Regions from separate parts of the Clostridium sp. BNL1100 genome, predicted to be linked through region 2. Evidence: riboswitches for the same ligand, from Rfam matches in the RefSeq annotation. Region 2 holds a riboswitch; each other region holds the start of a gene.
What was found. Region 2 has a riboswitch for cyclic di-AMP ahead of dapB (4-hydroxy-tetrahydrodipicolinate reductase). Riboswitches for the same ligand answer to the same signal wherever they lie in the genome.
Positions count from the first base shown of each region.

Region 1: it holds a riboswitch for cyclic di-AMP, as region 2 does, so the genes downstream of both, CLO1100_RS12225 (SH3 domain-containing C40 family peptidase) here and dapB (4-hydroxy-tetrahydrodipicolinate reductase) in region 2, are expected to answer to the same signal.
Region 3: it holds a riboswitch for cyclic di-AMP, as region 2 does, so the genes downstream of both, CLO1100_RS08850 (C40 family peptidase) here and dapB (4-hydroxy-tetrahydrodipicolinate reductase) in region 2, are expected to answer to the same signal.
Region 4: it holds a riboswitch for cyclic di-AMP, as region 2 does, so the genes downstream of both, CLO1100_RS11110 (NlpC/P60 family protein) here and dapB (4-hydroxy-tetrahydrodipicolinate reductase) in region 2, are expected to answer to the same signal.

Region 1 is NC_016791.1:2,868,734-2,876,874, forward strand. Features, by position in the region: gene CLO1100_RS12215 (accessory gene regulator B family protein) at 1-412, opposite strand, end outside; gene spoIVA (stage IV sporulation protein A) at 736-2,004, opposite strand; cyclic di-AMP (ydaO/yuaA leader) riboswitch at 2,228-2,413, shown strand; gene CLO1100_RS12225 (SH3 domain-containing C40 family peptidase) at 2,415-3,122, shown strand; gene CLO1100_RS12230 (NAD(P)H-dependent glycerol-3-phosphate dehydrogenase) at 3,219-4,214, opposite strand; gene plsY (glycerol-3-phosphate 1-O-acyltransferase PlsY) at 4,250-4,891, opposite strand; gene der (ribosome biogenesis GTPase Der) at 4,967-6,292, opposite strand; gene CLO1100_RS12245 (DUF512 domain-containing protein) at 6,349-7,665, opposite strand; gene rpmF (50S ribosomal protein L32) at 7,815-7,997, opposite strand; gene CLO1100_RS12255 (DUF177 domain-containing protein) at 8,041-8,141, opposite strand, start outside.
Region 2 is NC_016791.1:1,798,982-1,807,122, reverse strand. Features, by position in the region: gene CLO1100_RS07455 (D-alanyl-D-alanine carboxypeptidase family protein) at 1-667, shown strand, start outside; gene CLO1100_RS07450 (IS1182 family transposase) at 801-2,390, opposite strand; gene dapB (4-hydroxy-tetrahydrodipicolinate reductase) at 2,523-3,380, opposite strand; cyclic di-AMP (ydaO/yuaA leader) riboswitch at 3,521-3,664, opposite strand; gene CLO1100_RS07440 (3D domain-containing protein) at 3,750-4,541, opposite strand; gene CLO1100_RS07435 (spore germination protein) at 4,647-6,233, shown strand; gene CLO1100_RS07430 (Ger(x)C family spore germination protein) at 6,230-7,402, shown strand; gene CLO1100_RS07425 (hypothetical protein) at 7,414-7,629, shown strand; gene CLO1100_RS07420 (endospore germination permease) at 7,631-8,141, shown strand, end outside.
Region 3 is NC_016791.1:2,123,217-2,131,357, forward strand. Features, by position in the region: gene CLO1100_RS08840 (sulfite exporter TauE/SafE family protein) at 1-1,363, shown strand, start outside; gene CLO1100_RS08845 (heavy metal translocating P-type ATPase) at 1,400-3,892, shown strand; cyclic di-AMP (ydaO/yuaA leader) riboswitch at 4,019-4,159, shown strand; gene CLO1100_RS08850 (C40 family peptidase) at 4,160-5,056, shown strand; gene CLO1100_RS08855 (uroporphyrinogen decarboxylase family protein) at 5,299-6,375, shown strand; gene CLO1100_RS08860 (HAD family hydrolase) at 6,356-7,045, shown strand; gene CLO1100_RS08865 (ABC transporter substrate-binding protein) at 7,083-8,141, shown strand, end outside.
Region 4 is NC_016791.1:2,625,737-2,633,877, reverse strand. Features, by position in the region: gene CLO1100_RS11135 (YhgE/Pip domain-containing protein) at 1-1,725, opposite strand, end outside; gene CLO1100_RS11130 (MarR family winged helix-turn-helix transcriptional regulator) at 1,837-2,307, opposite strand; gene CLO1100_RS21245 (aspartyl-phosphate phosphatase Spo0E family protein) at 2,501-2,656, shown strand; gene CLO1100_RS11120 (hypothetical protein) at 2,653-2,880, opposite strand; gene CLO1100_RS11115 (N-acetyltransferase) at 3,051-3,584, shown strand; cyclic di-AMP (ydaO/yuaA leader) riboswitch at 3,676-3,817, shown strand; gene CLO1100_RS11110 (NlpC/P60 family protein) at 3,822-4,712, shown strand; gene CLO1100_RS11105 (DNA internalization-related competence protein ComEC/Rec2) at 4,850-7,210, shown strand; gene holA (DNA polymerase III subunit delta) at 7,235-8,141, shown strand, end outside.

The DNA.
Region 1 (8,141 bases), 1.1 Mb from region 2:
TTTTTCTTTTTTCAGTAACAATTGGTTTTGACACCAGATCAGCAGGTGCGTATAGAAATGTCAAAATTCCTGATATAGTAAATAAAACTATATTTAAGAATTTTATATTAAGAATCTGTGCCAGATATACAGTACCAAATATAAACGTAAAGTGAGTGATTACACATCCGATTTGTGTTTTTGCATGTACTCCTCCTAAATAGGATTTATTTAATGAAAACACTATCACAGCAACTATGGCATATTTAAATTGTCCCAGGAGTAACGCTGCAATTAACACTGTAAGTAATTTCAAACCATCTGCGAAAGCCATATACAATCCGTAATCAATTTGTTCAGCTTTTTCTTCTGAGATTCCCGGGATATTTGAAACAATCTCATTAGTGATTTTCTTTGTTATATCCTCTAGCACTCAATCACCGCCACTTACATTTTACACCATTATATCCTATTTTTCTTTCTTTGTCGATATTATTTTCTTTATATTAATATGTTTCCAATTGAACAGTAAACGTGATATATCATATTAAGAAAAAGGGGATATATTGCATAATATTATATTTGAGTACTAAATGTTACATTTTTGATCCAGCTATGATGACTTCTTTATTTAATAAATAAATTAATAAAGTCAAGCTGCATTCATCGGCACACAAAATTGTAGCCTGCAAAGATTTTCTTTGCAGGATTTAAATTTATGAAACCCCTATTAGTATTTGAACATTGAATTTAAATTCATGCGGTTTTGTTGTTCCGGCACCTCCTCTTGTTACACATACACTTCTGTTTGTACCTAACAATATGTATTGAAGGAGCACTTGCTCTAAGTTTCACCCCAAACTTGTTACCCTGCTTGATAATCTCCGGTTCCTCCAGAGTGAGTTCTTCCATCTGAGGCGAGACCATTCCATAGCCCTTAACCTTAACTTCATGCAAGGCATATTCTACCCTATCATATTCCTTTTTTACCCTTGCAAGGTCTTTTATAAGGCTTATGAGTTTATGCTCACCCTCTATTTCCATTCCAGACTCTTCGCTTAAAATTCTATACAAAAGTCCGTCAGCAGCCGACAAATCGATTAAAACAGTACCTTCCCCAAGGCTTACCTTATCAATAACTGCCCTCTTAACAAATTCATATTGTTCAAAAGAAGGTAGAGCATCCTTTATTGCACGTATTTTCGTGGCTGCTTTAAAGGTATCTCTTATTGAATTTATAATGTCTGCTTTTAACCAATGAGAATCATCCAAAGCTTCAACCCATTTTGGTATATTAATACCTATTTCACAGATTGGAAACTCATGTAGAACCTTTTCCATAACGGTATCAACATCATCAATTCTCATTTGGAGACAATCCATTGCTATTACGGTTACACCGTACTTTTGCTCCATCTCGTCACGCAATTTCAATGTTTCTGAATCTCTTGGATTTGTTGAATTAATAATCACTACAAAAGGTTTATTTATAGCCTTCAGTTCTGTTATTACCCTTCTTTCAGCTTCAACATAATCCTCTCTTGGGATATCTGAAATTGAGCCGTCTGTTGTGATTACAATACCGATGGTTGAATGTTCATTGATTACTTTCTTTGTCCCAAGCTCAGCTGCTTCCTCAAAAGGTATCTGATGATCATACCACGGTGTTGAAACCATTCTCGGGGCATTATTCTCCAAATGTCCCATTGCACCTTTGACCATGTAGCCCACACAGTCAATCATTCTTACTTTAAGTTGCACGTTTTCATCAATAACAACTTCTACTGCTTCGTTGGGGATAAATTTAGGTTCAGTGGTCATTATAGTTCTTCCGGATGCACTTTGCGGAAGTTCATCTATTGCCCTCTCTTTTTGATATGTGTTCTCTATATTAGGGATAACCAACAAATCCATGAACCTTTTAATAAAAGTTGATTTTCCCGTCCTGACAGGTCCCACAATTCCTATGTAAATATCCCCTTGAGTTCTTTCAGCTATTTGCTGGTATATGTTGAATTTATCCACCCTTAGAACCCTCCCCTATATTGTTACACGTCTCGTTACGGACTATGTATATTGTCTTTTTCAATATTAAATATATGTCCGAAAACAGTTATTATTACAAAAAAATAAATTTATTGAAAACTGTGTTTATATACTGAAAACATTGAGAGGACTGATATAAAACCCGGCAGCCTATTTTGATAAGACGGGAATTGACATTAACAAACATTCCACGATATAATTTTTTTATAAAAGGCTGAATCCTCTTTAAATGAGGTACGGAGGAACCAATTTTGGGGCTAATCTGAAAAAGATAATTAGTAAGTGTACATATATTAATCATTTAATAAATCATCTTTGTCTTTTTCGTAGGGCGATCCTATTACCCGAACCCGACAGCTAACTTCGGAAGCCATAAATAGGAGGCTAAAATGTTGCAACTAAAGAAAATGATTTCCGGTGCAGCAACCATTGTGTTGTGCCTGGGATTGTTTGCATTTTCATCTTTTGCCGATGAAATTCAGACTGGAACAGTTTCCGCATCTGTTCTAAATCTCCGAAGTGAACCCGGAACAACCTCAAAGGTCATTGGAAGTATGACCCGCGGGGACAAGCTTAGTATTCTTGAAAGCTCAGGTGATTGGTTAAAAGTAAAAACATCAGATGGTGAAACGGGCTGGGCGTTCAGTCAATACGTTGCCCTTTCCAAAGATTCCGATGAAGATACATCGGACAGGCAGTCTGAAAATTCTACTGACTTATCAGAGCTGATAGTGAAATTTTCCAAGACTCTATTGGGTACAGAGTATGTTTATGGAGGTACAACTCCTAAAGGCTTTGACTGCTCAGGATTTGTACAGTATGTCTTTAAGCACTTTGATATTTCATTAGAGAGGGTAGCTTCCAGTCAGGCAAACCAGGGTAGCCGTGTTTCAAGTCAAGACTTGAGTGCCGGTGATTTGGTTTTCTTTGACACTGACGGAGGTCACAACAGTATCAGTCATGTAGGGATATACATTGGCGGCGGACAATTTATCCATGCGGCATCAGGAAGTTCTACCCGTAAAGTTATAATTTCTGATTTAACTTCCGGGTATTATGCAAACAATTTTATGAAAGCAAGACGAGTTATAGTATAATTTTTGGGGCTGCTCTTTTGAGCAGCTTTTTTTTATCTAAAAAGGGCTGCCGTCCAATGAAAATAATTCACCCGGTGGCAGCCCTTTCATCAACATTTACATTTCGGTTTTTTTATCTCTGGTCATTAATGCTCCTACAGCACTTCTTGGGTCTTTACCTTCAAAAAGTATTTTATATGCTTCTTCAGTTATAGGCATTGAAACACCAAGTTTTTTTGCGAGATCATAGGCAGGCTTTGTAGTTGCTACGCCTTCAACAACCATATTTACTTCATCCAATGCCTGCTGAACGCTCTTTCCCTGACCAATTAAAATACCTGCTCTTCTGTTTCTGCTATGCATACTTGTACATGTAACTATCAGGTCTCCTACTCCCGTGAGTCCTGAAAAAGTATCCGCATGTCCTCCCATGGCTACACCAAGTCTGGATATTTCTGCAATTCCTCTTGTCATAAGAGCGGCCTTTGTGTTGTCACCATACCCCAGACCATCTGAAATTCCTGCACATAAGGCAATAATATTTTTAAGAGCTCCTCCCAGTTCAACACCAACTACATCAGTATTTGTATAAACTCTGAAATTTGGAGTCATAAATAAATCCTGAAGGAACTCAGCAACTTCTATTTTTTCGCAAGCAGCTACCACAGTAGTAGGTATGTCCCGTCCTATTTCTTCTGCATGGCTTGGCCCAGATAGCACTGCTACGTTGTTATCAGGCAGCTCCTCTTTCATTATTTCTGAAAGCAATTTACAGGTTTCATTTTCAATTCCCTTTGAACAGGTAACTACAATAGTATTCTTGGAAATAATGCTTGCAAGGGTTTTGCAGTTCTGTCTTGTAGTTTGTGAAGGAACAGCCAGCACAACTACCTCCGCTTCTTTGCAAGCCTCCGAAATATCGTTTGTAAATTCAACGCTTTCAGCTACTTTAACACCGGGCAGTCTTGTAATATGCTCTCTGTTTTTCTTTAACATTTCTATTTCTTCTACCATGGGTGACCACAATCTAACCTTGTTACCGTTCTTTGATAACAATACCGCCATTGCCGTACCCATGCTTCCCGCACCAACAATTGCTATATTTCTATTCATGTTTGCCTCCCTATACCAATAAAGTTATATATACATTAAGCTTTTTTCTTTTCACCGATTTTTGATTCTGTTCCATTCAAAAGTCTCTTAATATTCCCATTATGACGGGCGATTGCCAATATTGACAGTATCGTCGCAAATATAATAAAAATCGGACTGTTCCCTTTTATGGCAGCCCCTATTGGAAAAGCTACGCATGCTAATATTGATCCCAGTGATACATATCTGGTAATAACTACTATTATAACAAATACACCCAGAAGAATCAGGCCAAGTTTCCAATCCATCATCATTACCACTGAAAATGAAGTGAGAATACCCTTTCCGCCTTTAAACTCGAAGTATACCGGCCAGTTATGCCCTGCTATAGCAGCGATACCGCCAACCATACCTCCTATCCCTGAAATATTACACAAAGTAATTGAATCAGGTATGGAAGTAATAATCAAGTTACCAATAATATATGATAAAACTCCTTTAAGAATATCTCCGAATATTACAAGAACCGCTGCGGTTTTTCCAAGTGTCCTCAATGTATTTGTCATTCCGGCATTGCCGCTGCCATGCTTACGTATATCAGTTCCGTAAATTCTCCCCACAACAATGGAAGTATTCAAGCTTCCAAGAAGATATCCGATTATCATAACCAATAAAATCTTTATTGAAAAAAGACCCATCTTTCCCTCCATAAGCCTAATCGGCTAAAAATCATTTAAAGAAATAAATCCCTAATCTCTCTACAATTGCTTAGACTAATCTTCCTTTTCACGCTGCCTATGGATAAATCTTATGGGAGTTCCTTCAAAGCCGAAATTTTTCCTCAGCTGATTTTCCAAATAACGCTCATAGGAATAATGGAACAATTCCAAATCATTAACAAATACAACAAATGACGGTGGCTTTATGCCCGCCTGAGTCATATAGTATATTTTCAGTCTTTTACCCTTATCTGAAGGAGGCTGAACCATAGCAACTGCTTCGTTTATAAGATCGTTCAACATTCCTGTAGAAATACGGAAGGCTGCCTGATCGGCAACAAATTTGATAAGCTCATAAATTTTATTGACCCTTTGTCCGGTTTTAGCAGATATAAAGAGAACCGGTGCATAGGTCATAAATCCCAATTTCTCATGTACTACTTTCCTGTATTCCTCTAGTGTACCTGTCTGCTTTTCAATTAAATCCCATTTATTAATAACTATAATTGAGGCTTTTCCCTGCTGATGTGCATAACCCGCAATCTTTGTATCCTGCTCTGTTACACCGTCTTCGGCATCAATCATAATAAGGCATACATCTGCACGTTCAATGGCAGTCCAAGACCTGATTGTACTGTATTTTTCAATGGTTTCGTTAATTTTACTTCTTTTTCTTATTCCGGCTGTATCAATAAAAGTGTACTTCTGTCCATCCTTTTCCACATGAGTATCGATAGCGTCTCTGGTAGTACCCGGAATATTACTTACAATAACCCTGTTTTCACCGAGAATTGAATTTATTAATGAAGATTTTCCTGCATTAGGCTTTCCGACAACGGCTACCTTTATAACATCCTCATCCTCTTCAGCATCCATATCTTCGGGAAAATGCTCAAAAACTGCATCAAGAAGATCACCCATACCAAGGCCATGTACAGATGAAATTATCTGCATATCGCCCATACCCAGGTTATAAAATTCATATACATCAGGAGGCGGGTCACCGACCCTGTCAACCTTGTTTACACATAACACAACAGGCTTCTGGGATTTTCTCAGCATGGTTGCAACTTCCTTGTCGGTAGCTGTCATACCATCCTTTGCATCAACCATAAAAATAATAACGTCTGCCGTTTCAATGGCAATTTCAGCCTGACGCTTCATTTGCTGCATAATGATATCCTCGGAATAAGGCTCAATTCCTCCCGTATCTATTAATGTAAACTTTGTGTTTCTCCACTCTATCTCAGTGTATATCCTATCTCTTGTTACACCAGGAGTATCTTCAACAATAGAAATTCTGCTGCCTGCCAGATAATTAAAAAAAGTAGACTTACCAACATTCGGTCTGCCAACAACTGCTACAACAGGTTTACCCAAATACTACACCTCCACGTAAAATTAACAACTAACTTTATTATATTTATATAAAATATCTAATTTCCAATCAATGCATTTACAAAATCACTACCCGAGCTATCCACTATTCGGATGGGGATGTCAAGCTCAACTTCAATACGTTCAACAGTATAATCGTCGAGGAAGACATGTTCTCCGGCTCGCAGCATATTCCTGCTTATTAACAATTCCTGCCCTAGATCACGGCCTTTCAGCTGCTTTACAATATCCTGCCCCGTAAGCAATCCCGTAACAGTTACATAAGGGCCAAAAAAATCATTTTCTATATCATAAACATTGACTTCCAAACCACTATATACATTTTTTATTTCATCTACCAATTGTAATATATTTTTATATACAAGTCTACCTGTTACCAGACTTACCTTTCGTTGGGTAGACATTATATGCTTTTTCTTATTTTTAAGGGCTTCCTTCACTTCTTGCCTGAGCAATGCCACCATTCCAACACCGTTTTCAATCTGCGGAAAGCCCTCATATTCCTTGTATTTTGGAATATCTATACCTGCATTAATATAAAACTCGTCGGACAGATATATAACTCTGGAGCCTCTCTCTTGCAATAGTTTATTCTGCCATTTATGTACCTGATTTATAACATTCGCACTGCTTTCCATATCAAATGGCTTTAATTCAAACAGGTTTTCCCTATGTCTGCTTATACCCACCGGTACAATTGAAACACTGTTTATAGAAGGATAAAGCTGACACAAATCATCAATAGTTTTATCCAATTCGTGGTGGTCATTGATATCCCTACATAAAACAATCTGACAGTTAACTTCAATACCGTTATCTGTTAACATTCTTATTTTATCCATAACATCACCGGCAAACCTGTTTCCAAGCATGAATTTTCTTAAATCAGGGTTAGTCGTATGAACAGAAACATTTATAGGTGACATTCTATAATGAATAATTCTCTCAAGTTCTTCATTTTTTATATTAGTTAGTGTAACATAATTTCCGGTAAGGAAAGAAAGTCTTGAATCATCGTCTTTAAAGTATACTGTTTCTCTCATTCCCTTGGGAAGCTGGTCAATAAAACAGAAAATACACTTGTTGGTGCAGCTCTTAGCTCCATCAATAAGTGAATCCTCAAATTCCAGGCCTAAATCTTCAATTTCATCCTTTTCGACTTCTATCTCCCATATCTCACCGTCAGGTTTTTCAATCTCCAACAGCAATTCCTCAGAAGCCTGATAATACCTATAATCAAAGATATCCTTTATATTCTGCTTGTTTATGGACAACAGGAAATCTCCTGCCTCAACCCCGGCTTCTTCTGCTATGCTCTCGGACTGAACCATACATATTTTAATTTTGTTGTGCAAGCTATAACACCATCCTACTAATTTTTCATAAACAAGCGAATATTTTTCGCTCTATACTATCATTTGCATCTGCTAAAAAAATAATCAATAATTTTTTGTAAAAATCAAAAAGCAGCAAGATATCATCCTGCTGCTTTAATGACATATTATTATTTAGCTTCTACTTTAACTACCTGTTTGCCATCATAATATCCACATTCACCACATACCCTGTGAGGCAGCTTGAAAACATGACACTGTGGGCAGCTTACTAGAGTTGGTGATGCCAGCTTCCACTGGGATCTTCTCTTACCTGTTCTTGCCTTGGACCATCTACGCTTTGGATTTGCCATCAATAACACCTCCCTACTATAATGCAACCATCAAAGTAGAAACCTACTTGAAATAATCTTTAAGTATTTCCATCCTTGGGTCTACTATCTCTCGCTCATCACACTTGCAACTTTTAATATTTAAATTGGTTCCACAAGTCCTGC
Region 2 (8,141 bases):
AGGTTTTGGCTGGCTCAATGGAAATAATTCTTCCATTTTAACAAACCAAAATACCCTTTTTTGGAGTTATAAAGGCGTTGATGGCGGAAAATTAGGTACAAATACAAACCCCCAGAGCTTTTCCGCTGTTACTACTGCTTCTCAAAATGATAAACGTCTTATTGCTGTGGTATTCAACACCAGTAAAGAAAGTGCTTTTTCCGAGACTGCAAAACTTTTTGATTACGGATTTTCCAAGTTTTATACGGGAGTGCTGGTTCCCAAAAATATCCCTCAAAGAAGTATAGAAGTAGATAATGTTAAGATTGATCTGGCAAGTAAAATTGATGTTTATTACACCTATCCGGTAGGAGACAGTTTTATTAAAAATATAAGCTTTATACCGAATGAAAAGTTGAAACTCCCGGTTAATGCCGAAACTATTGCAGGTGTTTTAAAATACACACTTAATGATAATACTGTAATAGAAGTTAATTTATACTCGGATAAGACTGTATCAGCACCTGAGGATTACAGAACAAAAATCAAAGACATTGTTACCGAAAACAGAGATTTGGTTACAATCGTAGCTATTCTTGGAATTATTGAACTCATTTTGATAATAAAAAATCTTCTAAAATTTATGTTTAGAGCTAAAAAAACAAGGGAGTGTCGCAAAACTACTTAAAAAGTAGTCAGCGGTGCTCCCTTCTTTTGCTCCAATATTTTTTGTTGTTAAATTGTTGATTACTCTGTAGTTAATTCCCTATTTTGTGGAATTTGAGCGCACTTTAATAGGCCTATTAGATTTCGTTGGAATTTTAGCAGGCTTTTACTTCATGAAGTTCTTTTCCACATCGGTCATTTTGAATTTTGGAGTGTAATTTGTTTATGTTATAGCCAAAACACAGCAGGATAAATTCGGTTTTAACACTGTTTTTCCCTCGTGTTAAAAAACGGCTGAAATTGTAATCACTTTTTAGAACTCCAAAGGCTCCTTCAACTTGGATGGAACGATTTACCCTTAGAAGAATGCCTTTCTCCGTCAAGATGTTTTCATAAGATTTTTGTCTCTTTTTTACAAATGTCTTAGATACCTGCATTTTGCGATTTCCTTGGGCTTTTGTACACTTAGACTTATAGGGGCAATTACTGCAATCTTCACATTCATATATGCTAATCTCGGAACGATATCCTGTTGCTGATTTTCTATGAGTTGTTCCTGACATTTTTAATTGTTTTCCATTATGGCACGTATACTCATCTTTCTCTTCATCATACTGCATATTTTCACGCTTGCTGATATCTTTCTTGAAGCTTTTCTTCTTCCATATCTCGTATGTTTGAGGTTTTATATAGCTTTTCTGATGCTTTTCTTCCAAATACAGATAGTTTTCTTCGCTCTCATAGCCAGAGTCTGCAATTACGTTTTCATAACATCTACCTAAGTTTGATTCCATACTTTTTAGAAATGGGATTAGTGTAGCAATGTCATTCCTATCCTGAAAAATTCCAATGCCAGTAACATACTCGCTTTCAACTCCAATCTGAACATTGTAGGCAGGTTTTAGCTGAGTATTACGCATGTGGTCATCTTTCATATGCATGAATGTTGCATCAGTATCCGTTTTGGAATAACTGTTTCTCCCCTCGAACAGCTGGTTATGGGCATTGTATTTTTCCTGACGTTCTTTAAATTCCTTGAACTGCTCTGTGAATCTTTGTAATTGAGTTTTACGTTTTCCGATTCCATGAACAAATTCTATGTTATCTTCTTTTTGCTTGTCCTTTAAATATTCAAGAACTTGCTCTAAATCCGCCAATATGCTATCTTTTGATACTGAAAAGTTAGTCAAATATGACTGGTTTATATCCTCTAAGCAAGCTTTTATTTTCTCAAACATCTTTGCTTCGTTTTTATTGACTACTTTCTTCCATACAAAGGTATAGCGGTTTGCATTTGCCTCAATTTTAGTACCATCCACAAAAAGGTTTTCGAATTTAACTTCTCCGATAGAATGCAGGTGCTGTACCATTTGATAGAATAGGTCTTCTATTGCCTCTGGAAGATAATCCTTACGGAATCTGGCTATAGTTGAGTGATCTGGCTTTGATTCCCCTTGGAGCAACCACATGAAATTAATATCTCTTTTACATGCAGTTTCAATTTTTCTACTTGAGTATATGTTATTTGAGTTTGCATATGTTATTACCTTAAACATGGTCTTTGGGTCAACTGCCGGTTTTCTTCCAGTAGAAGAGTAAGCCTTATACAACTTTGTGTAATTCAATCCCTCCAATATTTGGCTTAACAGTCTGACAGAATCATCTTCAGGTATTAACATCTCCAAATTTAAAGGCAAAACTAATTGATAGTATCCGTTAAATTCGGTATAATTTTTATGTTGCATAAGTTTTTTCACAAATTAAATTATACAACACTTGCGGGCCCTACGGGACCCGCATTTTACTATTTTAGGGACAAAAAGGGGACTGTTGCACAGTGAATAAATTTATTCATTGTGCAACAGCCCCTTGTTTTTTTAATTTGAAGCCGGTCTGGCATTATATTTGTTGTGGCGCTTAGACGACCACCTGTTATTATTTTCAATATAAGTTTTTAATACTTTTTCCAAATCAAGGACATCCTTCATTTCGAAGTACCCAGATTTTTTATGAATAAATTTCGCTGCACTTACAGCTCCCTGTGCAAAGGCTTTTCTTGAAAAAGACTCATGACTGATTTCTATTTTGTCGTCCTGACCTACAATCATTACTTCATGCTTACCTATTACACCTCCGGCCCTTACAGAATTTATAGGTATGTCCTTATTTGAAACTACAACTCCTTTGTTTAAAAGACCACTCTGTATTTCGCCAGCTATTTTTTTCGCCGTTCCGGATGGTGAATCCAATTTGTTTTTATGATGCAACTCTGTGATCTGAAAATCGTAATTACTTAGCAAGCTTGCCGTAAGATTTGACAGCAGCATCAGAACATTTACACCCATAGTTATGTTTGGTGCATAAACAATGCCGTTTTTGAACTTTCTGCAAATTACGTAAAGCTTTTTAAGCTGATAATCCGAGAAGCCTGTGGTTCCTACTACAATGTTTATCCTGTATTTTGAGAAAATTAAAGCATTTTTTAATGCTGATTTTGGATTTGAAAAATCAATAACAACGTCCGGTTTATTTCTGAATATTACTTCCTCCAGTTTATCAGATCCGGTAACCGTAATTCCTGTTTTATTCATTCCAAGTATTTCTCCCAAATCCTTATTTAAAGATTTACTGCTCGGACTGCATATAGCAGAAACAAGCTGAATTTCATTTTGTAATAATATTGTCCTTGCGATTTCCTTTCCGGTGCGGCCCAACCCTGATATACAAACTTTCATCAAATAAGTTCCCTCCCTTTCAAATTATAAAGTAAGATTTAAAATTGAATAATTAAATTTGAAGAAAATGAATAAGGATAAACTTAAAAATGCTACAGATAAACTGTAGCATTGGTTAGAAAATTACAAAATGTAAAAATTCACTTTCTCCCCAACGCTTACGAAGTTAGCTGCCGGATTCGGGTTGTAAGAGACTAACCCTACCTGATAACCCAGGATTCACCCCATTAAATGGTTCCCCCGCTTATAGCAATCAAACTGCTATAATTCAGCGATAAATTATTAATTTTTAGACTTAAATCTACTGTTAGTATATACCAATTCTATAAATAAGTCAATATTTCCTGGTTTTTATTAACATTCTTTCATTTAGGCCGGTTTGGTTATAATAGATTCACTAATCTTACCGTTTCCTATCTTTACTAGGTACACGTCATAATATTGTTGTCCAAGCTCATATGCGAACTTTTTATCTAATACTGCGAAATCAAATCTGTTTTTACCTTTTATTGCACTTCCTGTGTCCATAGCGATTGTATATCCTAATCCTTTAATATAGAATATTGTTCCATAAGGCCAATGTGTGTTATCAATTGCTATGGATACACCGGGTACTATTGGCTGACCTGAGCTGGTTATCCCCTTGTTATTGCCACATTCCTCAGCACATGGGGTATATGCCGTACCAAGAAATTTCCCAAGATACTTTCTTTTACTGTTATTTTCGAGATTGTCACCACTGTATATCTTGTATGATTGAGGTTTTACACCCACCGCTGCTGCCTTTTTAAGTGATCTCTGAAGCTGAAGGTTATCATCGGCTAGTTCTTTCTTTGTAGATTCCAATTGCTTATTTTGTTTTTTTAAATCTTCAAGCTGTTTTTTTATCTCTTCATTTTGTTTCTTAAGGTCGTTGTTAAGCTTACTGAGTTCATCACTTTGAGATTTATAATTATTTGTATTTGTTGTTAATGATTGATTTGATTTCATAATAAGCATGGATTGAACACATTCATTATTATATTTTTCTTTGTACTGATCTACTACATTGTTTACCCTGATACAGAAAAAAGCAAGTAAAGTACTTGTCAATACCAAAGCTATAGTTAATACCTTGAACATCCAAATATCTGCAGACTTTTGTTTGTCTTTTTCGGTCATATATGTGAACTCCTTATTAAATAAATTAACCTGTTATGGATTATTTTCCAAATTAGCAGTATTTATACATATAGAATAACAATGTTTTATTTGGGGACAATGACTTTGGGTGATATAATGTTTAGTTTTTTTAAATCCAGAGAGCCTAAAAAACCAAAACGTGCGGGTACCGAAGTACCTGAAGATAGTGAAAATAACAGCAATACTCAAATTCCTAAATCTATCGACAAAGTCAGAGGACTGCTGAATCAGGAATTTTCCCTGTGCAGTGACTTTAATCTGCGTGAAGTGCATTTGGGAAAGCTTAATACAAGGATTATCATTGCTTCTATAGAAGGTTTTTTTGACAAGGCAATACTTGCTGAGAATATTATTGAACCTATTATAAATTATTCAGGTGAAAAAAGCTATTCATCGGTTTTTACACTTTTAAGTGAGAGTATATTAAGTGTAAGTGATGTTAAAGAGCTCTATTCCTTTAAAGATTGTTTGAGCGGTATTCTCACAGGGGATGTTGTTTTGTTCATTGACGGACAGGACAAGGCCTTTAAAATAGGATTAAAAGCTCCTGAAAAAAGGGCTGTCGGAGAACCAGACACTGAGATAAGTATTAAAGGCTCAAGAGAAGGCTTTTCAGAAAGTCTCAAGACAAATTTAATTCTGCTTAGGAGAAGAATCAAAAATACTAAATTTAAAGTTGAAAGCCTTGTGTTAGGCAAGCAAACAAATACTGATGTAGCAATTTGCTATATACAAGGTATTGCAGCACCTGAAGTTGTTGAAGAAGTAAAAAACCGTCTTAATAGGATAAATATAGATGCAATCCTTGCTACCGGATATATGGAGCAGTTTATACAAGATGGCAAAATGCCTTTTTTCCCTATGGTAGGAAACAGTGAAAAACCTGATAAGGTTGCAGCTAAACTTCTTGAAGGAAGAGTTGCTATTCTGGCAGACGGAACACCCACGGTACTGACTGTTCCATTCCTGATGATTGAGAGCTTTCAAGCTCAGGAGGACTACTTCGGAGAATTTTATTTTGCGACCTTTATGAGGTTACTAAGATTAATGTCTTTTTTTATATCAGTATACTTGCCGGGCTTATACGTTGCGGTTACAAGCTTTCACCAAACCATAATACCTTTTAAGCTTATGCTGACAATGGCAGCGACCAGAGAAGGAATCCCATTTTCGTCTTTTGTAGAAGCTTTAATTATGGTAATTACTTTTGAAATTCTTCGTGAAGCCGGTCTTCGTATGCCAAGGGCTATAGGTCAGGCAGTTAGCATTGTAGGAGCCATTGTACTTGGAGATGCCGCAGTAAGTGCAGGTATAGCTTCTGCCCCATTGGTTATTATTGCTGCTTTAGCAGGAATTTGCAGTTTTATTGTACCTCCTCTTATGAAAGTAGGAGCAATTTTAAGGATTGTTATATTAATCGCAGCCAATATTCTTGGGTTATTGGGAATAGGCTTTGTTACGTATATGTTTACTATTTATCTGTGCGGAAAGAAATCATTTTTTGTGCCTTTACTCTCCCCATTTGCACCTTTCCGTGGAGAAAGCCTGAAAGATTCCTTTATAGTAACACCTGTATGGTCCATGTTTAACCGCCCCCGTTCATTAACTCAAAACCAGAACCGAAAACGTACAACCGGGAAAACTTTTGCTCCAAGGGGGAGTAAAAAATGATTAAAAAAATAATTTTGTTATTGCTATGTATCAGTATGATTATGACTTTAACAACAGGTTGCTGGAACAATAGGGATCTAAGCGAATTGTCTATTCTTACAGCTATGGGAATTGATCAGACTGATGATGGTAAAATAATGGTAACAGCACAGATTATCAAACCTGTAGATGTCAACAGCTCCGGTGCAGGAGTTTCCGGAGGCGGAGGTGGCGGTGAAAAAAGCTTTGTAACTGTAAGCAATACAGAAAGTACTATTTTTGCAGCATTAAGAAGCTTATTAGCCAAAATAAATAAAAAGATATTTTACAGTTCCTCACAAGTTATAGTTTTTAGTGAGGAGCTTGCTAAATCAGGAATTAAAAACTATGTAGATTTCATTCTAAGAGACCATGAAACCCAGTTTAAGTCACTTATTATCGTTGCAAAGGGTACAACCGCAAAGGAAATAGTAGAACAGGAGTATGGGCTTTCAAAAATTCCCGGCGGTTATATAAGAGATACCATAAAGAATTCTAAATCTCGAGGATTTACTAAAGAAATACGGTTGCTGGACATGGCAAGAGAATTGGCAACGGAAGGCCGCGAGCTATCTATTGGTACTATAGAAAAAACTGAAAACTTAACCTCTACTGAAGGTTTGGCTGTTTTTCAAAAGGATAAAATGGTCGGTTGGCTTGACAAGTATGAAACCCGTGGGTATATGTTTATAACAGGCCGTGCTAAGTCAGGAATTGTAGAAATTGAAAGTCCTGATAATCCTAAAGAAATAATCGGAATTGAATTAATGAAGGGTTCTTCCAAAATTGAAGTTAAAGCTTCAAGTAATAATTCTATAGAAGTTAACGTTAAAATCAAAGCGGAAGGCAATGTTGGCGAACAGCAAAGTCAACCGGGACAAAGTCCGGATAAAGTATGTAAATCTCTTAGCAAATGTCTTGAAAAACAAATCACAAAAGAATGTTATAGTGCAATTACTAAATGTCAGAATGAATATAAAAGTGACATATTTGGCTTTGGAATTCACGTGTTTGATAAATATCCAAAATATTGGGGAAAAGTTACAAATGTATGGAGTGAGCAAGTTTTTCCTTCTATTCAGGTAAAAGTAAAAGTAGATGCTAAAATTAACAGAACCGGACTTTTAAGTAAAACAATAAAAATTAGGTAAGGTGAGATTATTTGCTAAAAGTAATTATAGGTATTTTAATACTTGTACTTTTAAATCTAAAAGAACTGTTAACATCCACATCTAGGGGTAAAGTTATGGGTGTTTATTTTGTAATTGTTGGGATTTCTTTAATATTGGGTATTCTTATAAGTATCAAAAAAGCACCTCCGAGTCCCTACGAAATTATCACCGAAATATTTAACAACATGGGTTTGGGAGATGAATAGTATGAGCAAGGTAAAACTATCTAATTTTCAGCTTGCAGTGATAGCCATAGGTTATTTCCATGGAAGTACTACCATCTCCAACCCTGCCATAGGAGCAAAAAGAGATGCCTGGTTAGCAGTTATTTTAGGAACTCTGGGAGGATTTATAGTTATTACCATGCAGTTATATCTATCTAAAATTAGCAACGGGAAAAATCTTCGTGAAATAATTGAGTTTTGTTTTGGGAAAACAACAGGAAAAATTTTGTGTCTTATGTATATCTTATATTTTATGCATAATGCAATACTAGATACTAAAGCTTTTAGCGAATTCATGGTAACTGTCAGTTATCCCGAGACGCCCATTATTGTAATTGTATTAGTGCTAATGATTATAGCCGTTTATGCGGCCAGAGGTGGTCTTTCAGTAATCGGAAAAAGCTGCGAAGTACTTGTACCACTACTTCCATTAGCAATTGTAATCGTTACTCTTTCATTACTAAATGTAACTGATTTTACGGGGTTTAAGCCAG
Region 3 (8,141 bases), 320 kb from region 2:
CAAACTAAAACCAAGCGTGTTATACAACATAGGACGTGTAATTTCCTATACCATCGTAGGTGGGATTGTAGGAGGAATAGGCTCAGTTGTAAGTTTTTCAGGTACTGCTAAGGGTGTAGTTGCAATTCTATCGGGTATTTTTATGGTTATAATGGGTATAAATATGTTGAATATTTTTCCTGCACTTCGAAAATTGAATCCCAGAATGCCCAAGATTTTTGCCAAAAAAGTACATGAAAACAGCGGAAGCCGTGGGCCTTTGTTGGTTGGAATGCTGAATGGACTTATGCCCTGCGGACCTTTGCAGGCAATGCAGCTATATGCACTGGGCACGGGAAGTGCCATGGCAGGAGCCTTATCAATGTTTCTATTCAGCCTTGGAACGGTTCCCCTGATGTTTGGGTTTGGTGCTGTCAGCTCATTTCTCAGCAGCAAATTTACACACAAAATGATGAAGGTAAGTGCTGTACTGGTATTGATTCTTGGTATTATAATGTTAAACAGAGGGCTTTCACTTTCGGGATTTAATACAAGCATAGTCCTTGGTGCATCATCTTCTGAAGGAGGAGTTGCAAAAATAGAGGGAAATGTTCAGGTAGTTACCACAAAGCTTGATTCCGGAAGGTACAGTCCTATAACGGTTCAAAAAGGTATTCCTGTAAAATGGACAATTACAGCTGATCAAAGTGATATAAACGGCTGTAACAACAGAATAAACATACCTGAATACAATATTGAGAATCTGCCATTGAAGGCCGGAGAAAATGTTATTGAATTTACCCCGGACAGTGAAGGAAAATTTGTTTACAGCTGCTGGATGGGAATGATTAGTAGCAATATAAAGGTTGTCGGTGATCTGTCTGCTGTAAGTGCTGAAGATTCAACTTCCGACACCGATTCTCAGGGTACTGTTTCCGGTTCAGGAGGGTGTTGTGGAGCAGCCTCGAAGGCTACTAAATTTGCAAATGGCAAGATTCCTACTGACGAGGTAGCCATTTCAAAGGTAAACGGAGATAAACAGGAGGTAACTGTAACAGTAAACGATTACGGGTATTCACCTGCGGTTGTTGTTTTGCAAAAGGGAATACCTGCTAAAATAAAGTTTGATACAGACCAATTAAACATATGCAACAGCATAATTGTATTTCCGGAGTATCAGGCACAGATGGATTTGAAAAGTGAAAAGGAAACACCTGAATTGTCGCCGACTCTTGACTTTACCTTCCAATGCGGAATGGGTATGTTACACGGCTATGTAAAGGTGGTAGATAATATAAATACAATTAATATTGAAGAAATAAAGGATGAAGTAAACAGCTATACACCATCTGCGGGAGCGTCAGCAGGAGGGTGCTGCGGCTAATGTATACACTATTACAACAAAAAAGGAGCAGATAAAATGGATAGGAAAGAATCCCTTAAAATCACAGGTATGAGCTGTGCAGCTTGTGCAGCAAGGATTGAAAAGGGTCTGAATAAGCTTGAGGGAGTAAAGAATGCAAATGTTAATTTTGCGGTAGAAAAAGCAACTGTTGAATACGATGACAGTATGACCGATTCAGCGAAATTTCAGGAAATAATCGAAAAGCTGGGTTATGGCGTTATAAAGGAAAGCGCAAAATCCGGAAACAAAATTGAATTGAAGCTTTCCGGTATGTCCTGTGCGGCATGCTCTGCAAAAATTGAAAAAAAGCTTAGTAAGACCGAAGGAATTGTTAAGGCAGCCGTTAATCTTGCCACAGAAAAGGCAAATATTGAATACGACCCGTCTACGGTAAAAGTTTCAGACATAATAAAAATAGTTGAAGGCTTAGGCTATGGAGCGGAGAAGGCCGAGGAGGTAAACACGGATACTGAGAAAGAGCAAAGGGAGAAGGAAATAAAATCCTTGAAGCTTTCTCTGATTGTATCGGCAGTACTAAGTACTCCTCTTGTACTTGCAATGATACTGGGAATGCTGAATCTGGACAGCCCTTTGCTTTCATTACTTCATAATCAGTATTTCCAGCTGATAATAGCAACTCCGGTACAGTTTATAATTGGTTTCAGATTTTATAAACATGCATATTACGCATTGAAATCAAAAAGTGCCAACATGGATGTATTAATAGCCATGGGTACATCTGCTGCATATTTTTTCAGTCTTTACAATGTTTTTTTTGAGGAAGTTCATAAAGGCATGATGAAAGACCTCTACTTTGAAGCTGCAGCAGTTATTATTACACTTATTTTATTGGGCAAATACCTTGAAGCGGTTGCAAAGGGCAAAACTTCTGAAGCAATAAAGAAGCTTATGGGTTTGCAGGCTAAGACGGCCAGAGTACTCAGGAACGGTACTGAAGAAGACATACCTATAGAAGATGTTCTGCCCGGTGATGTCGTAATTGTAAGACCTGGAGAAAAAATTCCTGTTGATGGTAAAATATTGGAAGGTAATTCATCCATAGATGAATCAATGCTCACAGGAGAAAGCCTTCCGGTTGAGAAGAAAGCAGGCGATGTTGTAATCGGAGCAACCATAAACAAATTCGGAACCTTCCGTTTCGAAGCTACAAAGGTAGGCAAGGATACTGCATTGTCACAAATAATCAAGATGGTTGAAGATGCCCAGGGCTCAAAGGCTCCAATTCAGAAGATTGCTGACAAGGTTTCAGGTATATTTGTTCCTGTGGTTGTGGCAATTGCGTTATTAACCTTTGTAATATGGTTGCTGGTAACCGGTGATGTAACGAAGGCAATAGTAAGTGCGGTAGCAGTTTTGGTTATAGCGTGTCCATGTTCCCTTGGGTTGGCAACTCCTACCGCAATAATGGTAGGTACCGGAAAGGGTGCTGAAAACGGCATACTTATTAAAGGTGGAGAACATCTGGAAATGGCTTATAAGCTAAACGCTGTAGTTCTTGATAAAACAGGAACAATTACAAAAGGTGAGCCCGAAGTTACCGATATAGTTGTTATAGACACTTCCTATACTGAAAAAGAAATATTAAGGCTTGCGGCAATTACTGAAAAAAGTTCAGAGCATCCTTTGGGAGTAGCAATTTATGAGCATGGTAAAAAAGAACTTAGTAAAATAAATGATCCCGACAAATTTGAAGCAATACCGGGAAGAGGCGTAATGTCTGTTATAGACGGTAAAACAATATATATGGGTACCAGAAAGCTTATGAGTGAACAGGGTATTGATATGGGGAATGTTGAAGCTGACATTGCAAGACTTGAGGATGAAGGTAAAACAGCAATGCTGATGTCTATAGACAACAAACTTACTGCTCTTGTTGCAGTAGCCGATACCTTGAAGGAAAATTCAAAGGAAGCAATTGAAGAATTGAAAAATATCGGCATTGACGTATATATGATTACAGGTGACAATAAAAGGACTGCTAATGCTATTGCAAAGCTGGTAGGAATAACTAATGTACTGGCGGAGGTACTTCCTGAAAACAAGGCAGAGGAAGTAGAAAAGCTAAAAGCACAAGGCAAAATAGTTGCAATGGTTGGTGATGGAATAAACGATGCTCCGGCTTTAGCTACCGCAGACATCGGTATGGCAATAGGCACAGGTACGGATGTTGCCATTGAAGCAGCAGATATTACCCTTATGAGGGGTGATTTAAGAACCATTCCAGCTGCCATAAGACTATCAAGAAAAACAATGACCAAAATAAAACAAAATCTATTCTGGGCATTCTTCTACAATATCATAGGAATACCATTTGCAGCGCTGGGATTACTCAATCCAATGATTGCAGGTGGAGCAATGGCCTTCAGCTCTGTATCCGTAGTAACGAATTCATTAAGCCTGAAAGGTTATGAGCCAATGGATACCCGTAAGTTTGATACTGTTGAGGAGTGGCAGAAACAGGAGTGGAATACGGGTAAAAAACAATAAGCATATATTACCAGGGCTTTGACCCCGCAAAGTATTATATATAATTCGAATTATATATTGACTGCTTGTATTTTTTGACTTAATTAAAGGAGGTGGTGAGGAAATCTAGTTTTATATAGAAGCAGTCAAAAAAATTTGCTGAATCTTCGTCACAAGTACGAAGTACGGAGGAACCAAGAAAAAGGGGGTTAATCCATTTTATATGGTAGGGTGATCCTATTACCCGAACCCGGCAGCTAACTTCGGAAGCACACTATAGGAGGAACAATGAAACAAAAGATTACCAAGGCACTTGCAGGATGTATTATTGCCCTGATTTTTGCATTTGCATCTACGGCTGTAATGGCTGCAACAATGCCGGCAAAAGTTACAGGTACAAATGTTAAAATGAGAAAGGCATCGACAACATCTTCTTCAATTGTTACCAAATTGACAAATGCAAAAGTAACTGTAACTGACCACTCCAAAGGCTGGTACAAGGTTTCGTATAACAAGAAAACCGGCTGGGTGAACGGCAATTATGTTAAATTGCAGTCTGTAAAAGGAGCAATAAATGCAAATGGCGTCAATTTCAGGAAAAGTGCCGGAACTTCAAGCAAGGTTATAAGCTCGCTTAAAAAAAGTACTTCCGTACAGATTCTTGATGTTGTAAAGGGTTGGAACAAGGTTAAAATAGGTTCAAAGGTGGGCTATGTATCATCTAAATTTGTGAATATTTCATCTGCCAGTACAAAAACGTCCAGATCGGTAAATGTAGTTGCATTCTCAGCCGTTGAGGACGATGGCTCTGTAAACAGTAAACTAATTGCGTATGCCCGTGAGTTTGAAGGGGTCAGATATGTTTATGGTGGAACGAATCCACAAACCGGTTTTGATTGTTCAGGTTTTGTAGGCTACGTATACAAAAAGTTTGATGTCAATCTTAACAGGTCGGCACAGGGTATGTATTCCAACGGAGTTAAGGTAGCAAAGGCCCAGCTAAAGGCAGGAGATATATTATTTTTTGATGCTTCAAGTAGAAAAGCATCAGGACAAATAGACCACGCAGGAATTTATATTGGTGGTAATACCTTTATTCATGCATCTTCATCAAACGGCAAAGTCCGCGTACAAAAGCTGTCAGAATACAGGGGTACTTATATTGGAGCAAAAAGAGTAATTTAGAAATCATGTAAATATAAATAATTCATAGCCGCAAAATTCATCTTTTGATGTTTTTTGCGGCTTTTTGTTTACTGTATAGCGGATAGGGACACAGATTGACATTAACAACCAATTAAAGTATAATTAGGGTAATAATTACAAAATATTTATAAAAAGTTAATCTAATTATGTAGAAATTAGAATATCGGCTGATGTTCATTGCTTTTTGTTGAAGGATTTATTTGATACGGGAGGAATGAGTAGTGTGTGTGGATCAAATGACACCAAGGGAAAGAATGTACGCATTTAAACATCAGCAGGCTGTTGACAGAATACCTTGCGGTCTTTGTCCTGGAGATTATATATATAAATTGGTGGGAGACAGTGTTTCAGATTTATATTTATCTTCCAAACAAATTGTAAAATCCCAAATTCAGGCTCGAAAAGTTTATGAAATACAGTCTGCCGGTACCGGACCAATAGTAAACGGTATAGCCGAAGCAGTAGGCTGTAAAGTAATTTATCCTAAACATGACACACCTTACATATCTGAAAATATCATTAATGATTACAATGATTATAAAAAGTTGGAGATTCCCGATCCTCGAAAAAGCGGAAGATTAAATATCATATTGGAAGCACTTGAGGAACTTTTGGAATGTTTGGGAAATGAACTTCCTATTGTATCTGAAATTCCCGGTCCGTTGACAACTGCATCCAATATACGGGGATTAGAGAATTTGATGATTGATTTATATGAAAATCCGGAGTTTGCAAAGGAAATGATTGAATTTTCACTAAAAAGTACTGTTGAATATATAAATGAAGCCTCAAAACTAGGGGTTGAATTTAGTATTTCAGACCCTGTTGCATCTCTTATAGGTGATTCCTTTTTTCAAGAATTTGAATTTCCGTTTCTAAAAGAACTAGTGCAAAGTGTTGTAAATTTGACAAAAGAAACTCCATTAATGCACATCTGCGGGAACACTACGAAATTGCTGGGACAGATTGCAGACACGGGAGCAGGGATAATCAGTCTTGATGAAAAGGTGGATATGGAAACTGCTAAAAATGAAATAGGCTCTAAGGTTGCATTATATGGTAATATAAGTCCTACTAAAGTTATGTTGTCAGGACGTCCTGTTGATGTTTTTAATGAAGCGAAGAGATGCATACAAAAAGCTTCAGATAATCCGAAAGGATTTGTTCTGGGTCTAGGATGCGGTATGCCAATCGATACGCCGGAAGAAAATATTTATGCGTTGCTTGAATCAGTCAGAAAGTTTGGACAATATCCGTTAAAAGGGGAATTTAATATAAATGAGAATATCTGCTATTAGCATTGATATGTTTCAAACACTAATCAATGTGGATAAAAGAGCTGAAAATATCTGGAGGGCAATATTAGGGGAACAATATCATCCGGATTCAATAAAAAAATATATACAGGAATATTACATTTTTTTAAGTAAAGCAATGGGAAAGGTTTATGAGACAAATGAATTTATAAACTTGAGAACAATTTTTACAGATATATTTTCACTTATAAAACATAATAACAACTACAATTTTATAGCTGAAGAAGCAGCTGACATACTGATGGAAGAACACTCAAAATCGTGTTTCTTCACTGATGCAACGGCATTTTTAAACCAGTGGAATCATTCTTGTGAGTTATGGATATCAAGTGATGCAGATCATATTATGATTGACCCATTATTATCTAAAATAGAATTTGACAAGAAATTTATATCTGAGGATCTAAAAGCATATAAGCAGGATAAAAAAAACAGATTTTTTAAAAAGGTGCTTTTAGAAACGTGTATTGACAGAGATGAAATATTGCATATCGGAGACAGTCCTTCTGATGTAATAGGAGCAAAGAATGTAGGCATTAAAACCTGTTGGATTAACCGTCTGAAAACGGAATGGAACAAACAATCCACACCAGATTACATAATATACGATTTAATGGAATTACCTGAACTTTTGCAGAGAATTGAAGGTTAAACGGTTAAGAATAAAAAAGTTAAAGGAGGAACACAACATGTATTTAGCAAAAAAGTTAAAGGGTGCATTAGCTTTGGTTTTATCCCTTACTTTCCTTTTAGGAGTTACAGGATGCAGCAGCAGTAATCCTTCTCCGATAACCAGTACCAACACGGAAGGTACTGTGAAGAACGGAGGAAACTTTACATTTGGTATAACAACGGAGCCGGATCACCTTGATCCATATCTTGCATCGGCTGCAGAGACTCGTGAGATTCTTTTTAATATTTTTGAAGGTCTTGTCAAATCCGATAAAGACGGAAATATTATCCCTGCGGTAGCTGAAAGCTATGATGTTTCCAAGGACTCTCTTACATATAGCTTCAAGATAAGAAAAGGACTAAAATTCCATAATGGAAGTGATGTTACTTCTGCGGATGTTAAATATTCTCTGGAAAAGGCTATGAGCTTGTCGGTTGCAGGTATGGACAATGTTAAGTCAGTGGATGCACCTGATGCTTACAACATAACGGTTAATCTGAAGAGTGCCGATAGTGACTTCTTACCATACCTGACTATTGCCATTGTACCAAAGGATTATTCGGATGGCGATGTCCACCCTGTAGGAACAGGCCCATTTGTATTTGATTCTTTTACACCTCAACAATCCTTAATATTAAAGAAAAACCCTAATTACTGGCAAAAAGAATTACCTCATCTTGATAAAGTAACTTTTAAAATTGCGTCTGATACAAATGCGTTGTTGTTGGAATTACAAGCGGGTAGCATAGACGGGTCAACGGTTTATAATGATCAAACCCTTTCAAAGCAGCTTGATCCCAATACATTTAAGATTGAACAGGCAAATTCCAATTCGATACAGCAATTAAATCTAAATAATTCCGTAAAGCCTTTTGATAATGTTAAAGTACGTCAGGCAATCAGTTATGCTGTAGACCCTGACGAAATAATAGAAACTGTAGTATACGGAAAAGGTACAAGGGTTGGAACACCGGTAATACCGGGTTTAAAGACTTACTTTGATTCAAGCCTGACTAATGCATATAAAAAGGACATTGAAAAGGCTAAACAATTGTTAAGTGATGCGGGTTATCCC
Region 4 (8,141 bases), 830 kb from region 2:
ATAGCCTTTAGATTCGGAAGAAAACCTGCGGAATCTTACTTCCTCATCCAGATAAATTGCAAAGAACATCAGCAATGCACCAACCCAAAGGGACAGAGATACAAAATAAGGTGTAAAGGCTGTACCATAGTCAGGAATACCGTAAACCTTCTTTTCTGTAATTTTAACAGGGTCTGCTGCATATTCCTTTAAGCCGTCTGTACCGTTTAATTTACCGTCAGCCTTTAGAAGGGAAGAGGATACACCACTGCTGGCTGCTGTTACTCCATCCTTAAGTTTGCCTAAACCATCCTGAATCTTTGTTTCACCGTCAAGGATAACACCAGAATTCTTTAACAATTCCTCGCTACCAGCTGCAAGTGCAGAAACACCGCTTGAAAGTTTTGCGACTCCTTCATTAACTGATGAAGCACCTGAAGCAAGCTCCTTGGATTTATCAGAGGCAGTTTTGATACTAGAAGCAGTATCAAGGATACCTTTGTTAATCATTGGATATGATTTATTCAATTTGTTTGATCCTGCAGTAAGTTTATTTATACCTTCCGTTACAGAACCCAATTGTATAGCCAACTGGGAAACTCCGCCTGCAACTTTACCTGAACCCTCAGCAAGTTGTTTTCCAGAAGAAGATAATTGTTCTCCGCCAGCTTTGAGCTGTTCAGGAACAGAATTTGAGGCCTCCAGAGTAGCGATTACAGCCTTGAAATTCGGGTCTGTCAAGGCTTCCGGATGGGTTGCCACATACTTCTGAATAGAGCTTGCTAAAACAGATTGAGCCTGAGAAACCTTGTTTACCGATTCAATATACTTGTCAACACCTGATGTATAAGACTGTACTCCGCTGTTTAAGTCAGAGCTACCTTTAGTCAGTTGAGATATCTGGGGAGCAGCTATAGCAATGCCTGAATTTAGCTGATTTAAACCTGAATTCAGATTTGACAGACCTGACATAAAAGCATTGGAACCGCTAACCAAACCGGTTATTTTATCGGAACCGCCTGATAAACTCTTGTAGAACAGTTCTGCACCGTCGCTGAGTTGTTTTGAACCTTTTGACAGAGTAGTAGAACCGTTATTGGCTTCTGAGAGTCCGTTGTTAAGCTTATTAACACCGTCATTAAATTTTTTCTGACCTTTTACAATTTTACCATTGCTGTCGTAGAGTAGTTCAGCTCCGTCTTTTATTTCCTTTAAGCCATTATCAAGTTCCTTGAGACTATTAGGAAGATCTTTTATCTGATCTAAAAGGGTTCCGACGATTTCTTCGGAAACAGACTTGGAGACTTTATCCTTAAACTCTAATGTAACCCTGCTTAGGACTTGACTTGCAAGATAATTTCTTTTCTCATTAACAGTATATGTTAAATTACCTTGAGTTTTATCGCTGTCGGCTGCCGAAGAAATATCTTTGGAGAAATCACCAGGTATATTAATCATTGCGTAATACCTTCTGTTCTCTACACCGTCCTTTGCATCAGATTCTGATGTAACAACCCATTTAAGATTTTTATCGGTTTTTAGATTGTCTGTAATTTCTTTTCCCAGATTTCTGTTTTCACCGCCGATAGTTGCTCCATTATCTTGATTTACTACGGCTACAGGAAGTTTATCAAGTTTGCTGTATGGATCCCAAAAGGCATCAAGATAGAAAAAACTGTAGACCAATGGAATTAAAATAACTGCAATGACTACGGCAAATTTCTTGTACTTTTTCAGTGTTTGCATAATTTTTACCTCCTTTTTTTCTGGATAGATGTTCATTTTATTTTTACTTCACCACCTCGAATATTGTAAATTTAAATAATTTGAAATTCAAAGTATTTCGACAAAAAAAAACTACTTATTTTTGAAGCAAAAAATATCATCAAAGTGTGAATTAAGTGATGAAAGTATATTAATTAGGGCCTTTCTATCGTCCTCACTAAGGATACCGTATATTTTTTCAGCAAGTATATTCCTAATAATAATAATAGATTCAAAAACATCTTTCCCGGTTTCAGAAAGAGAAATAAAAACTTGCCTTCTGTCTTCCTTGTCACGCCTTCTTATTACATAACCTTTTTTAATAAGCCTGTCAACAGTTACAGTAGGAGTACCAAAGGTGACGCCCAAAGTATTTGCAATCTCTGACATCTTCTTATCTTCTTCACCGTGACCTATAACAACTATTGTATTAATTTCGATAACAGTAAGATCATCAAGAGTTTTACTAAAAAATTTTTTACTCTCAAGTTTATTGTACTTATCAAAAAGCTTTCTAAATAGTTCATCCACAATAAGTAAACTATTTTCTGTTTCTGAGTTCATGGTCTTTAATCCTCACTTAATTTGAATTTCAAACTATTTTATTTTAATATACTACTGAACGATTAAAAAGTAAACTGCTTTTAGCAAAAAAATCAACAAGGACTTACAAATTTTAGGATATGTATTTACTTGAATACAAAATAATGGTAAAATAAGTATATATTTTACCAAAGAAAAGAAGTGGGGTTACATAATGCAAACAAATATTTATACACTTAACAAAGAAGTCGAGTGTCTTAAGCAGCAGCTTTATGATTTGTTGGATAATGAACCATGGGCGAAACACGACATTCTTAGAATCAGTAAAAGATTAGATGACTTAATTTTGCAATTTTACAGTTTTAATTAGCAACTGCGATTAATTTCAATACATTCATGAATTACACATTCAATAAATGACCTTCTTTCAATTTGATTTATATGCTTAAGGTTACTTTGGATATAACTGATTTTAAGTTCGGTATTGCTCTTAAAATCAGTTATATCTATTAGATTTTTTTTAAACACTTCCAGTAACAGTTTAAGAGTTATAAAAGAACATTCAAATAATTGCTCGTTAAATACCTTACACATTTTTAGTTCCTCTCTGTCTTTTGTAAAATGTTTATATTGCTTATATAATAAAAATAAAGCTATTTATATTATGTGTCAAATATTTCCTAATATATGCTGTTCTTAATACTGCAATTATTTGGTATAATTCTTTGTATCAATACCTTTTTGTTCAGTAAGGATATGGTAATATGCTAAAGATAGATATATTGAATGATGATTTGCATTTAAAAAATATTAGCTACGGAAGTATTGAAAATATATATTCAATTTACGAAAATACAGACGGCTTTAAATATGCAACCGGTGTTTATAGTTTTATAAGCTATGATGTATTTTCCAGTCAGCTTTTTAAGTTTATATCTCAGAATAATGTATTCTTTTTGGATATTTTTCTTGAAAAAAAGGATTCTTTTATTATCGACAAGTCTATAGGTCTGGTCAAAGGTTCGTTGTCTGTTGAGGAAAATATACTCTGGTTAAATTCAATAGCTATTGACTTGCCATACCAATCCAAAGGTTATGGTAAAAAAGTCATTAGTATTCTCGAAAGTTATTTTAAGCAATCATACAATGTGAATACTGTTTGTCTTTCGGTAAGCAAAAATAATACATCCGGTATAAAATTCTGGGAAAAGTGTGGTTATACCGAATATGAATTTGACACGTTTTATGATTTACAAAAAATAACTGAACATGCTCTGATCATGTGGAAGAAAGTGTAAAAATCATTAATATTACAAAAATATTACCAAAAAATTGCTGTTTTATTACTAAAAGTTTGACAAACTGTAATAAATTAAATATAATAATAACGAAATTAATAAGCTGAATCCTCGAAAGAGGTACGGAGGAACCAAGATTTGGGGTTAATCCATTCTTTATTATTTAATGAATGGTAGGGAGGTCCTATTGCCCGAGCCCGTCAGCTAACTTCGGAAGCGCTACTATAGGAGGGGCCAATGACAGGTAAGATTACCAAGGTACTTGTCGGTTGTATTTTCGCCTTTTCACTTGTGTTAGTATGCTCTGCTGCAATGGCTGCTTCGCAGTCAGCCCAGATTCAGGGTACTGGCGTCAATGTAAGAAAAGACCCAAATACTTCAGCAAGTGTCATCACTAAACTTTCCAATAAGAGAGTTTCAGTGCTTGATAAGTCTAGCGGTTGGTACAAGATTTCTTTTGATGGAAAGACCGGTTGGGTAAACAGTGACTACATAAAGGTTCTTACCACAAAAGGAAGTATTAATGCTAATGGTGTCAATTTCAGAGAAAGTGCCAGTACAAGCAGCAAAGTAATTAGTTCTCTAAAAGAAGGAACCGATGTACAAATACTGGATACACTTACTGAATGGCACAAGGTTAAAGTAGGTTCAAAGGTTGGATACGTTTCAAAGAAATTTGTTTCTTCAGCGGCGAATTCAACAAAAACTTCCCGTTCTACGGAAGCTGCAACATTTGTCAGCGAAGAGGATGATTCTCTGGTTGGCAGGGTAATTGCATATGCAAAGAAGTTTATTGGTGTAAGGTATGTTTATGGTGGGAAAAGTCCAAGCGGCTTTGATTGCTCTGGCTATGTCGGCTACGTATATAAGAACTTTGGCGTTAGCCTCAACAGCTCAGCATCAAGCATGTATTCAAATGGCACAAGGGTTTCTAAGACAGCTTTAAGGGCTGGAGACTTGTTGTTCTTTGATGCATCTTCCAGAAAATCAGCTGGTGCTATAGACCATGTAGGTATTTACTTAGGTAACAACCAATTTATTCATGCATCAACTTCCAATGGAAAAGTGCTTATTCAGAGTTTATCTGAATACCGGGGAACTTACATTGGTGCAAAAAGAGTAATTTAAATCTTATCATAGACCACAAAAACGTCTTTTATAAGACGTTTTTGTGGTCTATGTCAACTTTTAATTCTTAACTTTCATTTTTTATCTTTGAAAATTCATAATTTCTAGTTTACTATAAACTTAATATGGAGGTTGTTTTGAATATCAAAAGACCGCTCTGTCTTTTCGCTGTGTCCTTTATTTTAGGGATACTACTTATAAACAGCATTGGATTGAATCGTTTTCTTATAATTTCTTCTATAATGATGTTAGCTATAATCTGTCTTCTTAAAAAACTCGGAAATTTAAAAACTATAATTTTTATCTTGCTTTCTTTTTTTATAGCAGGCGGAATGCTTTTCTATAATGCAGAATATCGCTATATTGGAAGCTTTAATCAATATTACGGTATTCCTGTAGAAGTAAAGGGTTTTATTGATAGTGAAATACAGAATTCGGAAGACGGCAAGTCAAATTTTGTTCTAAAAACAGAATCTGTAGTTTATAAAAATAAGACCGTCAAGGTTAAAAACAGGATACTGGTTTATGTAAACAATATTAACATAAAAATAGGCTACAGAACAAAAATCGGTTTTACAGGGGTTGTTGAAAAGCCAAAGCCTGCAACTAATCCGGCAGGATTTGATTATAGAAGATATCTGGCATCAATAGGGATTTCAGGACGGATATATTTACATGGTGCATCAGATATTCAAGTTTCCGGTCAAAAAGGAGGAGGCTACTTATATAGAATAGGATATGCGATTAAAAATAAAGTTGTTGACATAATCAGTTATTCTCTTGATAAAAATCAGGCAGGACTGCTGGAAGGTATGCTCATCGGATATAAGGACGGCTTGGATGAAAATGCCTTTACAGCATTCAGTAAAGCCGGACTTAGCCACATCATGGTAGCCTCAGGAATGAATGTCGCATTTATAATTCTGCCATTTACTTTTATTTTCAAAAAGTTGAGATTGAGCAGTTTAAAAGCAAATATAATTACTATTTTTATACTTATATTATTTGTATTTGTTACGGGTTTTTCAGCTTCGGTAGTCAGGGCTGTTATTATGGGAATAATAATACTGACAGGAAGAATCATAATGCGGGAACCCGATATATATACAAGTATTTCAGCCTCAGCACTTATTTTACTAATAATCAATCCCTATACACTATTTGATATAGGATTCCAGCTTTCATTCGGTGCAACACTGTCACTTGTCATGTTTTATCCGCAAATTAAATCCTTCACTGAGTACAAATATATCCCCAACGTGATTTCAGATACTCTTGCAGCAACAATTGCAGCACAGTTAGGAGTTATACCTGTTACCTTATATTATTTTAACAATTTTTCAACATTCTCCATTATTTCTAATATCCTCGTTGTGCCCTTGGTTGAATTTGTAACAATAATAGGTTTTATTATGGTTTTTGCAGGTTTACTTAATATATACCTGGCGGTTATTATCGGGTATATCAATAACACATTTCTGTCCTTCATATTGTTTGTTACAGAAGTAACTTCTAAAATACCATTTTCATTGTTAAAATTACCTACCCCAACATTTGGAATGGTTTTATTTTACTACTTATTTATAATTTATATATTTAAAGGCAGAAATTATTTTCAGGCTAAAAAATACACAAAACATCTGAAAAGAGCAATTATTATTTTAATAATTATTATATTCGGGGCTAAGTCGCTAATACCTAAGCCACTTGAAATAACTTATTTAGATGTTGGACAAGGTGACAGCACATTTATAAGAACAGCTCATGGTACAAAAATACTTATTGACGGAGGCGGACGTGAAGCAAATTCGAAATCCGAGTTTGATATAGGTGAGTCAGTTATGGTACCATATATTCTTGATAGGGGTACGAAAAAAGTTGATATTGTTATTGCGTCCCACGGACACTCTGACCATACGGAGGGACTTGAGGCAGTGCTCAGAGAGCTGTCTGTAGGGACAGTAATTGTACCTGAAACTGATGGACGAGGATTGGAGAAAGTAAATAGTATCTGTAAGGAAAAAAATATTTCAGTAATCAAATGTAAGCAAGGAGATAGAATAAACCTTGATAACGAAACGATATTTGAAGTATTAAACCCGCTCTCTTATAAAATAGACAGCATTGCCCAAGAGGATTTGAATGAAAGCTCATTAGTGTTAAAATTAGTTTATAAGAATGTAAAAGTTTTGTTTACAGGGGACAGTGGGATTCCGTCAGAGGAGAGAATGTTAAAACAAGGTCTGGATTTAAAAGCGGACATAATAAAAGTAGGGCATCACGGTTCTCCAGGCTCCTCAAGCAACGATTACATAAAGGCGGTCAAGCCGGAATATGGGGTTGTTTCAGTAGGGCGAAACAATTTCGGCCATCCAAGCCAATTTGTTATTGATACATTTCAAGAGAATGGAACAAAACTTTTTAGGACAGACGAAAACGGAGCAGTTATTGCAACCAGCTATGGAAATGGGTTTAACATTAGAACAATGCTACCTTAAAAATATAATAAAAAGAGGAAGAATATGAGTTTTGATATATTAAAAAAAGAATTAAAGGAAAATAAACTGCAAAATGTATACCTCTTTTATGGTCAGGAAGATTATCTTATAAAGTATTATATGAATGCTATAGCCAACCTGATTGTTAACGAAGAAACAAAGGATTTAAATTATATATATCTTGAAGGTAAAAAAGATACTGAAACTCTTATAGAAAACTGTGAGACAATGCCTGTTTTCAGTGATAAAAAGCTTGTAATTTCGAGGAACTCCGGCTTTTTTAAGTCAAAAAAAGGTGGGGGCGAGGGTTCTGATAAGAAATCAGAAAATAATAAACTTGCAGACTATATTGAAAATATGCCTCCCTATACATGTCTTATCTTTGTGGAACAGGAAGTAGACAAGAGAATTAAGCTGGTAAATGTTATAAAGAAAAAAGGTCTTGTTGTTGAGTTTAATTATCAGAAGCCTGCTGACCTTGTAAAATGGGTTGTTAAGGTATTTAAAAGCCATAAAAAAAACATAGATAATGTTGCAGCATCGTATATAGTCGAGAACAGTGAATATTCTATGGTAGAGCTACTGAACGAAATAGACAAAATAGTTAATTTTACAGAGGATAAACAGCAGATTTCCATTGATGATGTTCAGTCGGTATGTACAAAAACCATAAAAAGCAGAATTTTTGATTTAACTGATGCCGTAGCAGAAGGCAACATTTCCAAAGCACTGATACTATTGAATGATATGGCTTCTTTGAAGGAACCAATGCAGAAAATAATGTACATGATTGTAAGACAAATAAGAATGGTTTACAGAATGAAATTACTCAAACAACAGGGCATGAGAGAGGATGCGGCAGCAAAGCAAATGGGATTAACACCTTTTGTTGCCTCAAAAGTTCTTGCATTAAGCAGAAATATGAAAATAG